Cycloclasticus pugetii PS-1: one gene and its partners. The protein of the gene in region 2 interacts with the protein of the main gene of each other region in a pairwise test. Links are inferred from orthologs where the notes say so. Each region holds a gene or a part of one and is shown on either strand. Other genes may lie near its edges.

Evidence for each region.
Region 1: the proteins of ssb (region 2) and CYCPU_RS0110015 interact in binary tests that used the Escherichia coli proteins (3 or more experiments, as listed by UniProt). The link is inferred for Cycloclasticus pugetii PS-1 from one-to-one orthologs.
Region 3: the proteins of ssb (region 2) and CYCPU_RS0102000 interact in binary tests that used the Escherichia coli proteins (3 or more experiments, as listed by UniProt). The link is inferred for Cycloclasticus pugetii PS-1 from one-to-one orthologs.

The regions. Positions count from the first base shown.
Region 1 is NZ_ARVU01000001.1:2,048,408-2,053,519, reverse strand. What follows is about bases 1-2,904. They hold CYCPU_RS0110015 (primosomal protein N'), read right to left. Parts: upstream 2,602-2,904; coding sequence 400-2,601; downstream 1-399. Other genes in these bases: argS (arginine--tRNA ligase), read right to left, coding at 1-292. Outside these bases: CYCPU_RS0110010 (sigma-70 family RNA polymerase sigma factor), read left to right, coding at 3,228-3,737; CYCPU_RS0110005 (DUF3379 family protein), read left to right, coding at 3,734-4,432; CYCPU_RS0110000 (efflux RND transporter permease subunit), read right to left, coding at 4,429-5,112.
Region 2 is NZ_ARVU01000001.1:223,687-228,863, reverse strand. Bases 1,099-4,067 are described here. They hold ssb (single-stranded DNA-binding protein), read right to left. Parts: upstream 2,831-4,067; coding sequence 2,366-2,830; downstream 1,099-2,365. Other genes in these bases: CYCPU_RS0101120 (MFS transporter), read right to left, coding at 2,881-4,067; CYCPU_RS0101130 (SDR family oxidoreductase), read left to right, coding at 1,371-2,174. Also shown: CYCPU_RS0101140 (hypothetical protein), read right to left, coding at 1-426; CYCPU_RS0101135 (hypothetical protein), read left to right, coding at 578-994; more of CYCPU_RS0101120, read right to left, coding at 4,068-4,278; excinuclease ABC subunit UvrA, read left to right, coding at 4,347-5,177. UniProt on the Escherichia coli protein: Plays an important role in DNA replication, recombination and repair. Binds to ssDNA and to an array of partner proteins to recruit them to their sites of action during DNA metabolism. Acts as a sliding platform that migrates on DNA via reptation.
Region 3 is NZ_ARVU01000001.1:403,055-408,207, forward strand. The notes cover bases 1,984-4,928. They hold CYCPU_RS0102000 (DNA polymerase III subunit chi), read right to left. Parts: upstream 3,695-4,928; coding sequence 3,272-3,694; downstream 1,984-3,271. Other genes in these bases: CYCPU_RS0101995 (valine--tRNA ligase), read right to left, coding at 1,984-2,658; CYCPU_RS0102005 (leucyl aminopeptidase), read right to left, coding at 3,710-4,928. Also shown: more of CYCPU_RS0101995, read right to left, coding at 1-1,983; more of CYCPU_RS0102005, read right to left, coding at 4,929-5,153. UniProt on the Escherichia coli protein: Part of the beta sliding clamp loading complex, which hydrolyzes ATP to load the beta clamp onto primed DNA to form the DNA replication pre-initiation complex.

The DNA of each region.
Region 1 (5,112 bases), 1.8 Mb from region 2 along the record:
CGTGTTGGCTAAGCGGGTTGATGAAAAAATTAATAAAGCCTGGGCCGGCTATATCAACACTTAATACGTCGCTGTCTTCTGGCAAGCTATTGATAATAGCTTGGGCTATTTGGCGAGGGTTCTTTTTTGCAGGCTTTGCCAACATCATTGCAACGTTACTGGCGTAATCACCATGAGAGGGGTCACGAGTGTGCTCAATTTTGATAGTAGGCGTTAACTCTTCAGGCAATTCGCCTTGAGTTTGTAGCGATGAAATGGCTTGCTGAAGCAAAGAGGCCAAACGTGTTTTCATAGTAAATTTAGATCGTTGATTGATGCGCTGAATAGCTGTTCGGTGTTGAACACCGTTGTCATTGCGTATTATCGCTTGTGGGGTAAAACTTGCAAGTCTAAACGCTGTTAAAACAAGTCAATGGGATCAACATCAATGGACCAACGTACCTTACGCGAGGATTTGAGTTTTTCAAGTTTCGGTAAAAGCTGCTGTAAAAATTGATGGCGGGGTTTTCGCTGGGCCGATTCAATTAATAATTGATAGCGAAACCGTCCCGCCCTTTTTAGCATGGGGGCTGGAACGGGGCCTAGAATTTGAATCAGCGGTGCTTGAATCGTAGAGATCAACTCCTTAGCATCGTTTAAGAAGTTTAGAACCGCTTGTTCATTGATGGCGTTCACTCGTAATAGAGCTTGATAATGGTAGGGGGGCAATTGGGCTTGCTGCCTTTCATCCAGTGCCTCTTTTGCAAAACGCGTGTAGCCGTGCGTGATTAAGGTGTTTAATAAGGGGTGCTCGGGGTGGTGGGTTTGAATGAGTACCCGGCCGAGTTTTTCTTCGCGTCCTGCACGGCCAGCGACTTGGGTAATAAGCTGGGCCATACGTTCGCTGGCTCTGAAATCACAACTAAACAGCCCCGCATCAATATCAACAATGCCTACTAAGGTCACATTTGGGAAGTGGTGTCCTTTAGCAAGCATTTGCGTGCCGACTAAAATTTGAGCGCCGCCTTCATGTACTTTGTCGATGACTGACTGCATGGCATTTTTTTGTCGTGTGCTATCGCGGTCAATTCGACTCACAGGGGTGCCAGGAAAGTGCGAGCTCAATGTTTCTTCAACGCGCTCGGTCCCAAGCCCTAATGGAAATAATTCTGCTTGTTGACACGATGGGCAGGTATTCGGAATGGCATGTTCAACTCCGCAATGATGGCATCGAAGTAAATTGGCATTTTTATGAATGACTAGACGAGAGTCGCAACGACGACACTGTGCAACCCAACCACAGCTATGACACATTAATACGGGAGCAAAGCCTCGGCGATTCACAAAGAGTATGACTTGTTCGTTCCGCTCAAGTGTTTTGCCAATCGCTTTTAAAAGCGATTGGCTTAAATGATTGTCTAACGTTTGGTTTCGGCAGTCTAATAAACGAATATCAGGGTGTGAGGCACCTGCGGTACGCTCGGGCAACACTAATTGTTTGAAACGACCTTGTTGTACGTTGTATAGACTTTCGAGCGAGGGTGTTGCAGTGCCTAATACGATAGGGATGTTGTAGTCCCTTGCACGCATAACAGCAATATCTCGAGCGGAATAGCGAAAGCCTTCTTGCTGTTTGAATGATGTGTCATGCTCCTCGTCCATAATGATCAGGCCGGGCGTACGCATCGGCGTGAATACTGCCGAGCGGGTGCCCAGCAATATATTGGCAAGGCCTTCTTTTAATCTAAGCCAGGCTTGAGCTCGTTGAGTGTCGTTAAGGCCGGAATGTGAAATGACCATCTGTGCTGTTAGGCGTTGCCTAAATCGCTGAGCTAATTGAGGTGTTAGGGTGATTTCAGGCAATAAAATTAACACCTGTTTTCCAGCACTAATGACGTGCTGAATAAGTCGAAGATAAACTTCTGTTTTTCCACTACCGGTGACGCCATCTAATAAAAATACTTGAAAGCCTTCGAGTGCCTTAGCAATTGAGTCAATGGCAGTTTGTTGGGCCGGGTTTGGGTCAAATAAAGGTGTGGTCGGAGAGTGTGTGGCTGTGTTGTGTTCTTGTGAGGCAGTGACCCAGCCTTTCTCGATCATGCTTTTAAGGGGCGAGCGCCAGTTCCAGTCAAGTGTGGAAAAGAAATCACGATCAACAGGTGCATCGGCGTTTTTTAGTTGATGCCATAAGCCTAGCTGCCTTGGGGAGCGTTTTAAGGAATTTTCATCGAGTGTCAGGCCATGTTTGGATAATGTGTATCGCGTGGTGAGCTCTATAGTGGGTGTTAATCCGGCTCGAAGCTGTTTTGGGAAGGCCTGAGCAAGCACCTCGCCGATAGGGTGATGATAGTAGTTAGCAGCCCATTTATATAGTTTTAAGTCATCAAGCGATATTAGAGGCTGCCTATCAATTAATTGGGAGATGGGTTTGAGTTGTTTTCGGCTAAGTTCGGTTGACGAAGAAATGTTAAGAATAACGCCAATTTTTTTTAATCGGCCAAAGGAAACAAAAACACGCTGGCCGATTTGGTAATCAGAGCGAGCCGAATTTTTTATCGGGAGATAGTCAAAAATACGGTGCAGGGGGGTGTCGACAGCAATATTGAGGTAAAAATCAGACATCAAGTAAAAGCGTTATTTGTTTTGTATCAGTTAGCCTGAAAAGATTAAAAAAATCTACAATAAATCGCTAACTTAATGAGTTAACTATGGTTTTTATTTTATCCACATTTTCTGTGGATAACTATGTGGATTATCTATTTATAATAGCTCTCAAAGCCCATGCAAAAAGGGCTGACATCAAATTGTAACAAAATAAACCATTGTTAACATATCTATAAAAAACAACAAGTTATATAATGCAAGGGTTATTTTAATCATTGCGTCGCAATATGTTTATGGCGACTAATCTAGTGTTTTTAGCTTGTGAATAAGAAGTCTTTGTGTATAGGGCTTAAGGCGCCTTTCAGCTAAATTATTACAATAAGAAGGTCAAGTTAAGTGTTGCCGTGAATGTCTTTATATTCCTGTTATTTGTTTAGACTATCGATGTTTATCACTATCTTTTTATTCAGCTTAATGTGTTAATTATTAGCCATAGCATGAGATTGATCATTCGTTGTGTTATTGGTGTAGGTGTACCAGAATAAGGTTGTCAAAGATGATAATAGTCAATCAGTAAGAATTTTCTGCTGGGTGTGGCATCATTTTTTAACTTGAAAGATAGCCGGTGCTATCGAGGTCTAATATTGCAACAAAAACGTAAAAAACTGGAATATGAGCGCTTAGTGTTGGCATATAGTGATGAACTTTTTCGTTACGCGCTTTGGCTATGTCACGATAAAAACATGGCTGAAGATTTGCTTCAAGAGACCTGTATGCGTGCTTGGAAGTCATTGGATAAATTACGTGATAGTTTATCCAGTAAGGCGTGGCTGATGACGATCTTGCGAAATGAACATGCCCGTCAATATGCACGCTTCCGGCCGGAAATAGTTGATTTCGATATAGATATGTTGAGTTTGAGGGATATAGACAATGATACGAGTCCTGACGCGTTTGCTCTTAAGCAGGCATTGAATGAGCTTGCGAATGAATATAAAGAGCCGCTGTTGTTGCAGGTAATTGTTGGATTAAGCTGTGAAGAAATCGCCTCGGTTTGTCATATTTCTAAAAGTGCGACCATGACCCGTTTGTTTAGGGCAAAACAGAAGTTAAGAAGTGTTTTAAGGCCCGAAGCGGGCCGGGCAGGTGAATGATGAAATGTGATGATTTTAAATTTGAATATACAGTCGCAGCAAATGAGGTTGGGGCAGAGGCCAAAGAGCACCTAGCATCCTGTGAGCAGTGTCAAATATTTGCAGCGCAAGAAAACTTGTTTGAGCAGCAATTAAAAGAGGTTGTTAACCAAGGTGTTCCAAGCAGTTTAAAGCATTCGATAAGAGACTATGTGTATAAGGCACCTTTTTGGAGTGCGACTAAAATGAAGCCTATTGCCTTTGCGGCATCGTTACTATTAGCGGTAGGCTTGGTAACGTTTATACCAACGCAAAACGAAGAGTCAGTGTTGCCAATAGATCAGTTAGTTTACGAACACTTTTCACACGATGGGGCATCTTCAACGCAAGTGGCTTACCCGCTTAATGAGCAAGAGCTCATAAAGTTGAGTAAAGAGTTTGGTATACGGCTGAGGTTAGCTAAAAATATTAGCTTTGCAAAAAAGTGCCCTATTGGAGATAGTTATGGCTTGCATATGGTGTATCAATACCATCAGCAAGCCATAACGATTATTTATATGCCAGACATCAGTCTAGATAAAACCGTACCTTTTCATTATGCCGGTTTACATGGCTGGGTTAAGCCATTGAAAAATGGCTCAATGGCCGTCTTGGCTGGTACAGCGACTGATATACCAGACGAGGAATTTGCCAGCAACGCAGTGGAATGGCTCTAATCATTGCCTTTTGAGTGATCCCTAGCAAAAATCAAGTAAAAAGCAGGCAGAATATAAAGTGTAAATATAGTGCCTATACCTAAGCCAGTAGCAATAACTAACCCAATATCAAACCGACTAACCGCACCAGGGCCTGATGCAAGTAGCAGCGGAACCATCGCAACAATCATCGATGCAGTTGTCATTAGGATCGGCCTTAAACGTACAGTAGCTGCCTCCTCAACGGCATTTCGAATAGAAAGCTTTTCCGTAATTTGTAGTTGATTGGCAAACTCAACAATTAAGATACCATTTTTAGCGACCAGCCCAATTAAGGTAATAAGCCCAACTTGAGTATAGATATTCATCGTTGCGACCCCTAGCATAATAAAAGCCATTGCACTGGCCAACGATAAAGGCACCGACACTAAAATGATAAGGGGGTCACGCCAACTTTCAAATTGGGCGGCTAGTACTAAGTAGATAATTAACAATGACATAAAGAAAGTTAGAACAAGCGCGCTACCTTGCTGTTTGTATTGTCGTGAACTACCCGTGTGGTCCCACTTAAAGCCTCTAGGGAAAGATTTTTGAGCTTCTTCTTCAAGATAAGCTAAGCCATCTCCCATGGTCACACCTGGGCGTAATAAGCCCTCAATAGTTATACTGTTAAGTTGTTGAAACTGTGTGCGTTTAGCCGG
Region 2 (5,177 bases):
CAATAAGGCCAAAAACTGCTCATGCTGACTGGTTTTTATCGCTTCCCAAGCCCGCTTTATATCCATATCTGCCTGCTCCATTATTTGCGCATCTAGCACTTGTTGGTACGCCCTATTAAGCGAGCTGATCATCATATTCAATTCAGCCTTTGCAACATTGCCTTCTGTTAACACCATCATACAAGCAGCTTCTGGGGCCTTTTGCAAGGACGTTTCACTCGACACCCCGCTCAACACAGCCCATTCATCTATATAGTAATTTTTTAACTGGTTGACCAAATGCATTAAACCCAGCATACAAGGTAAGTCTTTAAAAAGCGTTGGATCTCCTCTACTAGCTGCCAACTCTGCCGCCACCTTCAATGAGGGGCCGACAATCATTTGATACTCTTCTGGACTTAGCCACTCTGGCTGTTTCTTATTCATATACTTTACTCAACGCCTTTAAATTATTGCTGCTCTTAAACACAAGCTTTTCGCTCTGTTTGTCTCACTTGCTAGCTTTATTATGACTGACTGGTTACTATATAATCTAGTCGAACGACATTAACTACCTCAACAAACTGAAGGAACAACAATGAAACACTCAACTTTACTGATCGCCGCACTGATTTCAAGCCTTTTATTCTTAACCGGTTGTGAAGAAGCCGAAAAAGCCGCCTCCAGCGCAAAAGATGCCGCTAGTAGTGCCGTTGAGTCTGCAGGTGATATGGCAAAAGATGCGGCAGATGCTACATCAGAGGCCGCTGACTCAGCCATTGATGCAACTAAAGAGACCACATCTAGCGCAATGGAAAGTGCAAAAGAAGTAGCTACTGATGTAACTGAAGGCGCCGAAAACGCAATGGATGCAACGAAAGAAGCAGGCGCTGATATGCTTGATGCTGTTAAAGAAACAACAACTGATGCTGTAGACGCTGCTAAAGAAATGGCAAATGATGCAATGTCTCAAGCAAATGAAGCAACTAAGACGGATGCCGCAGCTGAAGAATAAGCAAACCTTCTTGGAAAAGCTAAATTAGCTGGCTTAATATCGGCCTAGCTAATTAAAAAAGCCCCTTAATAGGGGCTTTTTTATTGTTATGAAAATAAAAGACAACAAGCAAATACTCCACTTTTTAATTAACACTTCCCCCTGTCTACGCTTACTGAGTTTTTGGCATCAGCGGCAAACCTCTATCACACGATAATTGCTAATTTCCGAAATAGCACAAAGCAACTTAAAACACTCAAACATCTTACTTCCAAAGTCTATCTATTTTGACTTGCTCAGTTCAACCACACCTTAAAAATCAAGGTATACTTATTCACGGCGTAATAATTTTTATTATCTTTTCGTTGCGTTAAAAACCGAACAAAAGGAGAACTAAGTGTACAACAATAAAGTCATTTTATTAACCGGTGCTGGCAGTGGTATTGGTGCAGCAGTCGCCAAAGAATTATCAGAATTAGGCGCACAACTTATTTTAGTAGGCCGAAATCAAGATAAGCTTGAAACCGTCAAACAAAATCTATCAGGCCAACACGATGTCTTGGCGGCTGATATTTCATCTTCTGAAGGCCGGCAGGTCATTAAAGAACATTGTGAGCAACGAGCAGGTGGTATTGACATACTGATTAATAATGCTGGTATCAGTGCATTTACAGGCTTTGAAACCATGAGCGAAGAAAAAATTTCTTCTGTTATTCATATTAACTTAACCAGCACTATTTTATTAACACAGCAGCTATTGCCGTTATTAAAAGCTAAACCGTCTGCGCAAATTGTTAATATCGGCTCTGCTTTTGCTAGTTTGGCCTTTGCAGGCTTTACTGTATACAGCGCCAGCAAATACGGCCTAAAAGGTTTTACCGAAGCCCTCCGACGAGAACTTCACGGTGGCACGGTTGATGTGCGCTATTTCGCACCACGCGGAACTGATACACCGTTCAACGACGAGAACACCCAAGCGCTTAATGTGGCTATCAAGGCAAATATAGATACACCTGAAAAAGTAGCAACAGAGTTTGCCGACTTTCTACAAAGCAGTAAGGCTAGGCATTTTGTGGGTTGGCAAGAACGCTTATTTGGCCGCTTGAATGGGTTATTCCCTGGATTAATTGATAAGGCACTTGCTGGGCAACATCAAGCCATTATGGATTGTTTACCCCAAGCGGATAAAGACAAAGGCTAAGTTTTCCAGCTCCCCTTAGCTTTAGGTATTTTTCACCTAAAGCACGGTAACAACAGATAAGCCTTAAACCTACAACATAAAACCATTGTATATGTTGTAGTAACGAATCCGCTGTTTACAACAGCCAATAAAAAAGCCCATTAACTATGGGCTTTTTTATTTATTATGTACAAAGCAGTCTTCGATGGTCTCTAAAATGGAATGTCATCATCAAAATCATCCATCGGTGCTGTAGGTTGTGCCGGTGCTGATGCAAAATTACTCGGTTTCGAGGCCGGCGCTGAACCTGCTGGCGAAAATTCAGCCGAACCACCGCCTCGGCTGTCCAACATTTGCATTGTGCTGGCTTTAATTTCTGTAGTGTAACGGTCTTGTCCGCTTTGATCTTGCCATTTACGTGTTTGCAAAGCACCTTCTACATAAATTTTTGAGCCCTTCTTAAGGTACTCACCAACCACCTCAGCTAAACGATTAAAAAACACTACTCTATGCCACTCTGTTTGTTCTTTTTGTTCACCTGTATTTTTATCTTTCCATGATTCTGATGTTGCCACGGTAACATTGGCTACCGCACCACCACTCGGCATATAACGAATCTCAGGGTCTTTACCCAAGTTACCCACCAAAATTACTTTATTTACGCCTCTGCTTGCCATGTTGTGCTCCGTTATTCTTGCCCTCAATGGGGCGGGTTTAAAGTTTAATCTCAGCCTGTTGCTTGATTAGTTGGGATGATTGCTTCTAGTGCCAGCTCATCTAATAATTCATTATCGACCTTTAAATAAGCCGTTGAATCATCAACTGAAATACCAACATCTAGCACCCCTTTTACCGCTAATAGCTTATCAGTTATTTGCCGTGCCTGCTCGCTCGTTTCGATCTCCACATGTTTCAACAAACTACTCATATGACGTGGGGCCTTCATGCTTAGCGCCACTATAAACCAAATAAATAAAATACCGCCACAGGCTAAAAACACGGAGGCTAAACCATAATTATTCCAGACTAGCCCGCCCATTAAACCACCACAAAAAGCGCCAAAAAATTGCGAGCTGGAATAAACGCCCATCGCGGTTCCTTTTCCGCCAGCAAACGCTATTTTAGAAATCAATGACGGCAAACTCGCCTCTAACAAATTAAATGCTGTGAAAAATACAAATAAAGAACCCAGCATGCCCCAAAGATGACCACTGAACAAATACAACCCGAGGCTAGCCAATGACAAGGCCGCTACAGCGCTAACGAAAACGACTTTCATCTTACGCTTTTTTTCTGCGAGGATAATAAAGGGTAGCATTGCCACTACCGATAACCCCAACACAGGCAAGTAAACCATCCAGTGGTGATCCGCAGCGATGCCCAGCTTCCCTCGTAAAACCAGTGGAAGCACAACAAACATAGCGGTCATCACTAAATGTAAGCAAAAAATACCAAAATCAAGACGTAATAGCTGCGTATCTTTTAACACCTTACCCATCAAAGCAGGAATAGGCTCTGCATCTTTATGCACCGATAATTTTTTCGCGTCTGGCACAACGTTATGCAGGATAAATATACCCACCGTGGCCAAAATCGCTGTAAACCAGAAAATACCCTGCAAGCCAACAACCGATGCTAACAATGGACCCAGTACCATCGCAATACCAAATGAGATACCAATGCTGATGCCTATCGTTGCCATTATTTTTGTCCGATTTTGCTCCAACGTTAAATCGGCCGCCAACGCCATAATTGCCGCAGCAACAGCGCCACTCCCCTGCAAAGCCCGGCCAAGAATAATGCCGTATATCGTTGTTGATAAGGCAGCGACAACGCTACCAGCTACAAACAATAATAAGCCAATCGTAATAATTTTTTTACGCCCAAAGCGGTCAGACATCAAGCCAAAAGGAATTTGCAATAACGCCTGCGTTAAACCATAAATACTAATCGACAAGCCCAGTAGCACCGGTGTTATTCCATTAAGGTGCTCGGTATACAAGGACATTACAGGTAAAATCATAAACAAGCCGAGCATGCGCATTGAAAAAATGCCCGCCAATCCTAAGCTTGCTCTTTTCTCTTGTTCACTCATTACTGATGGTTGGCTTGAAGAATCAGCCATAATTACTTTGCCTAGCCTTTAAAAAGACGGGTATATTAACAGGTTTGGTAATTTAATTAGATACGTAAATGGACACCATTCAAATTCGTGGCGCAAGAACCCACAACTTAAAAGATATTGATCTCGACCTGCCCCGAGACAAGCTGATTGTTATCACAGGTTTATCTGGTTCTGGCAAGTCTTCTTTAGCCTTTGACACGATTTATGCAGAGGGACAGCGTCGTTACGTCGAATCGCTATCCGCTTATGCTCGACAATTTTTATCGGTAATGGAAAAACCTGATGTCGACCATATTGAAGGCTTATCGCCAGCTATTTCTATTGAACAAAAATCTACCTCCCACAACCCACGTTCAACAGTCGGCACCATTACAGAAATTTACGATTACCTGCGCTTATTGTTCGCTAGAACAGGTATTCCACAATGTCCCGATCACGGTACATCACTAGAAGCGCAAACCACCACGCAAATGGTCGATGCTGTACTCGCCTTAGACCCAGAAAAGCGCTGGATGCTACTAGCACCGGTGGTACAGGAACGTAAGGGTGAGCACTTTAATACCTTAAATGATCTACGTAACCAAGGTTTTATTCGCGCAAGAATTGATGGTGAAATTGTTGAATTAGACGATGCCCCACCTTTAGAGCTTAAGAAAAAGCACACCATTGAGGTCATCATTGACCGCTTTAAAATTCGCGATGATTTGTCCGTTAGATTGGCAGAGTCTTTTGAAACGGCGTTAAAGCTCACCGAAGGTATCGCCGTCATCAGCAGCATGGATGACGATGAAGAAATTTTATTTTCATCGCGTTTTGCCTGCCCAACTTGTGGCTACAGCATTAGTGAATTAGAGCCTCGCTCTTTTTCCTTTAACAGTCCAAAGGGGGCTTGTTCAAGC
Region 3 (5,153 bases), 180 kb from region 2 along the record:
GATAAAAGAAGCGTTTGATAATTTACCGCTGATGCGTGATGCCTCTTTTTCAAGCTTTTCAATTTCTTTATTTAAGCGTTCTAGCTCGGCATTTTTATCAATTAGCCCAGCCATTGGTATTAGCACTTGCATATCACCGACTAGAGCAATAGCAGATTGTGGTGCTTCATCTGCTGCGTTTAATGTGGTGATGGATTCTATACGTGCTAGTTTTTCCAATAATAAACGATTATCTGTAAGACGCTGTTGGTCTTGTTCTGAACAGTGGTTTAACAGTACCGGTAATGGCTTACTAGGGGGGATATTCATTTCGCCGCGAATTTGACGAATGCCCATAACGAAATCCATTACCCATTGCATATCACTTTCAGCAGCGGCAGATATTTTACTGTCATCGGGCTTTGGGTAGGCCTGTAGCATAATGGTATCGCCCGTTTTGCCTGCCAGTGGTGCTATTTGCTGCCAAATTTCTTCGGTAATAAATGGCATCAGCGGGTGTAGTAAGCGCAGCACAGTTTCTAGCACACGAATTAAGGTTTGGCGAGTTCCCCGTTTTTGTTCGGCTGAACTATTGTCATCAAGCAAAATTGGTTTTGATAACTCTAAGTACCAATCACAGTATTCATTCCAAAGGAACTCATACAGCGATTGCGCGGCTAAGTCGAAGCGGTATTTTTCGATAGAGGCAATAACGTTGGCTTCGGTTTTTTGTAAACGAGATTTGATCCATTGATCTGGCAAGCTGTAAATACAAGGTTCGTTGGTTAAACCCGTGTCTTCGCCTTCGGTATTCATTAGCACGTAGCGAGTAGCATTCCACAATTTGTTGCAGAAATTACGGTTGCCTTCAATTCGGTTTAAATCGAATCGAATGTCGCGCCCAGTCGAGGCCAGTGAGGCAAAGGTAAAACGTAGTGCATCGGTGCCAAAAGAAGGGATGCCATCGGGGAAGTGCTTACGGGTATCTTTCTCGATTTTAGCAGCCATTTTTGGTTGCATAAGGCCTTTTGTACGCTTTTCAAGTAAGTCATCTAGCGTAATGCCGTCGATTAAATCAATCGGGTCCAGTACGTTACCTTTGGATTTGGACATTTTTTGCCCTTCCGCATCGCGCACTAAGCCGTGAATGTATATTTCTTTAAATGGCACATCGTCCATAAACTTCAAGCCCATCATAATCATTCTGGCGACCCAGAAGAAGATGATGTCGAAACCGGTAACGAGTACACTGGTGGGGTAAAAAGTATCAAGCTCAGGTGTTTTATCGGGCCAGCCAAGGGTAGAGAATGGCCATAATGCGGATGAGAACCAAGTGTCTAATACATCTTCATCTTGTGATAATACAAGGCTATCGGCTAGGTTGTTTTTTTCACGGACTTCGGCTTCATTGCGGCCAACATATATGTTGCCACTCTCATCGTACCAAGCGGGAATTCTATGGCCCCACCAAATTTGACGAGAAATGCACCAGTCCTGAATATCGTTCATCCAGTTGTAATAGGTTTTATCCCAGTTTTCAGGTACAAATTTAATTTTGCCGCTTTTAACCGCTTCAATAGCAGGTTTTGCCAGCGGTTTGGCCTTAACAAACCATTGGTCTGTTAACAAAGGTTCAATGATCACCCCTGACCGATCGCCACGAGGCACCATGAGTTTATGGTCATCAATTTTAGCTAATAAGCCTAAATCATCCAAATCTTGTACGATTTGTTTACGTGCTGCCACGCGATCCAAGCCACGGTATTTTTCTGGCATCTCATCATTGATGCTGGCGTCAACGGTGAAGATGTTGATTAACGGCATATTGTGGCGTTGACCCACCTCATAATCGTTAAAATCGTGAGCAGGGGTTATTTTTACACAGCCAGTGCCAAATTCTGGGTCTACATAATCATCGGCAATAACTGGGATTTCACGTTTACATAAAGGCAACGCGATCATTTTGCCAATAAGGTGTTGGTAGCGTTCGTCAGATGGGTGAACGGCGACACAAACATCGCCTAGCATGGTTTCTGGGCGGGTCGTTGCAACCACAAGTTCACCGCTACCATCGGCTAATGGATAGCGCATATGCCACATATGGCCTTGTTCTTCTTGCGAAATAACTTCAAGGTCGGATACCGCAGTGTGTAATTTAGGGTCCCAGTTAACCAGGCGTTTACCGCGATAAATGAGCCCTTCTTCATGTAGTTTTACAAACACTTCGTTAACCGCTTTAGACAGCCCTTCGTCCATGGTGAAACGCTCGCGCGACCAATCTAGGGAGGTGCCCATGCGGCGTAATTGCTTAGTGATGGTGTTGCCAGATAATTCTTTCCAATCCCAAATGCGCTCAACAAATTCTTCGCGGCCTAAGTCGTGGCGAGTTTTACCTTCTGCGTTTAATTGGCGTTCAACCACCATTTGGGTCGCAATACCGGCATGATCACTACCGGCTTGCCATAGGGTGTTGTGTCCTTGCATACGATGGTAACGCGTTAGTGAATCCATGATCGTGTCTTGGAAAGCATGCCCCATGTGTAAGCTACCGGTAACATTGGGCGGCGGTATCATAATGCAATAGGCGCTATCGCCTCCTTTGGGTTCGAAGTAACCTTGTTCTTCCCATTGGCGATACCAGCGAGATTCTATGTCATGCGGGGCGTATGTCTTATCCATCGTGTGTGTTCGGTGTTGATTTTTAAAGGCGGTATTATAACTTTGTTGGAGAGGGTGGGGTTGTTGGTAAGCAAGTTTTTAGCTTAATGATATTTTACAAGAAGAAGGTTTGTTAGTTTTCCTTAATACGTAATGTTTATAGTTTTTCGCTGTCGCGAGGACGTTCATTTCTTTTGTTCACCCAAAAGTAACGAACCAAAGAAAAGGGTGCCCTAATATCAGTAAATTAACAGTTTTCGGGCTCGCAGGTAAACTCGCTACGCTCAGAGAACCTGCTTACTTATCCGAAAACAGCTAATTTACTTGCGAGATAAAGGGACGGTAAATCTAGAGCCATATCTGAACCGGTCTTGATTTTAATATCCCCTTTTGCTCTCACTGAAAAACTAAGCATTAAAATAGAGCGTTCTAATGTGGCTGTTTGAGCCTGTTTTGTAGGCGAGTTCCACAGTAGCTATTTTAGTGATTGGTTTTGAAGGAACCCTTCAGGGTGAAAGCATTTGGGTGGCATTTTTCTGGTTATTCTTTTGTTGTTACTGACAAAAGAGTAACTCGGCCTTTAGGGCGAAACTTTAACTAGAAATGAACACTCTAGCGACAGCGATAATAAGAATCAAATTTTATGCGTCTGCAGTCGATACCCTCTGCTCTTATAAAACTTAAACCGCTCCCGTCCTGCTTGTTTAATTGATTCATTTTGATTAACAAGCTCAGCAAATCGTTCAAACCGAGCAAAACAATCGGGTGTTTTCTCAGTAAGGTTAATTAGCACGTCGTGAATATCTAACGGGTCACCAGTGTGGTTAATGTACACTGGGTGGTTGGCGCACTTTGTTGGGTCCATAGTATGTGGTACAAAACTGGTGGGCGAGAAGGACCAAAGCAAGTCATCCACTGTCTTGGATTGTTGTTCTGAATCGGTATGAATATACACGCGATGACCCTGTTTGCTAGCTTTTTGAGCTAGCCGACAGGCAAAAAGGTGCTGTGCATCAGGGGTGTCATCTGGCAGTACATAAAAGTCGATTCTGGTCATTTTGTAATGGCTTGTTTAACAGCGATCCAATATAAATTGGCTTAGCATGTGAACAGGGCGACCAGTTGCGCCTTTATCCGTACCCGATTTCCAGGCAGTGCCGGCAATGTCTAAATGAGCCCATTTATAATCTTCGGTAAAGTGTGACAAGAAGCAGGCTGCGGTAATAGTGCCACCAGCAGGGCCACCAATATTAGCGAGATCGGCGAAGTTACTTTTTAGCTGGGGTTTGTATTCATCCCACAGTGGTAATTGCCATGCTTTGTCATTGGCTTTAATGCCAGCGTCTAGCAATTCGTTAGCCAATTTATCGTTATTGCCTAGTAAGCCGGTGGCATGTTTTCCTAACGCGACTACACAAGCGCCAGTTAAGGTAGCAATATCAATGACTACTTCAGGTTTAAATTTAGCAGAGTAGGTGAGTGCGTCACATAAAATTAAACGTCCTTCTGCATCAGTGTTTAAAATTTCAATGGTTAGACCGGCCATGCTGGTAACGATATCACCAGGTTTGTTGGCATCACCATCGGGCAGGTTTTCTGATGATGGAACAACGCCAACTACATTGATGGGTAAATTTAATTCGGCGCACATTTGAATCACGCCGAAGACACTTGCACCACCGCACATATCGTATTTCATTTCATCCATACCGGATGAGGGTTTTATGGAAATTCCACCGGCATCAAAAGTGAGGCCCTTACCAACCAGAACGATGGGTTTTTGAGAACTTGGGCCACCTTTATGTTCCATAGTAATGAGCTTCGCCGGTTGGCGAGAACCCCTAGAAACAGATAATAATGAGCCCATTCCTAGTGCTTCCATTTTGGCTTCATCTAAAATGGTTATTTTAAGCGATGCGTGTTGTTTGCCAAGTTCTTTTGCTGTCTCAGCTAAGTAGCTTGGGGTGCAAATATTACCGGGTAAATTGGCTAATTTTTTTGCGCTGTCAATGCCATTAGCGATACTCGAGGCGGTGTCTGCAGCACTGTTGATCATTTTTGCAGTGTAATCATCGGTATGCCATAGTTGGCATTTTTCTAATATGTTGGCATCGGGCGCGGAGGTTGTGAGCGTATCGGTGTATTGGTAAAGTGCTTCACGAGACTTCAATACTAACTGACGAACTTTCCAGTTGATATCTTTACCGCTAACTTCAACAGCTAATAATGTAGAGCAAACAGCCTTAATCGGTAAGTTTTTAAGCGAGTTGATGCTTTCGCTGATGGCCTTTGTGTAATCTTCCGCTGAGGTGTTGCCTTGCTCGCCAAAACCGACAAGAAGCACACGCTTTATTTTGCTGCTGGCAGGCATTTGAAGTAACAGTGTATTGCCCGCTTTGCCAGAAGCGTCACCTTGTTTTAAAACGGCAGCTATTTGTCCATCATGGGCTTGGTCGAAGTGGGTGGTTATTTCAAGCTGTTTACCTTTACTGAAAACGGGCAAAAGAAGGCAAGGA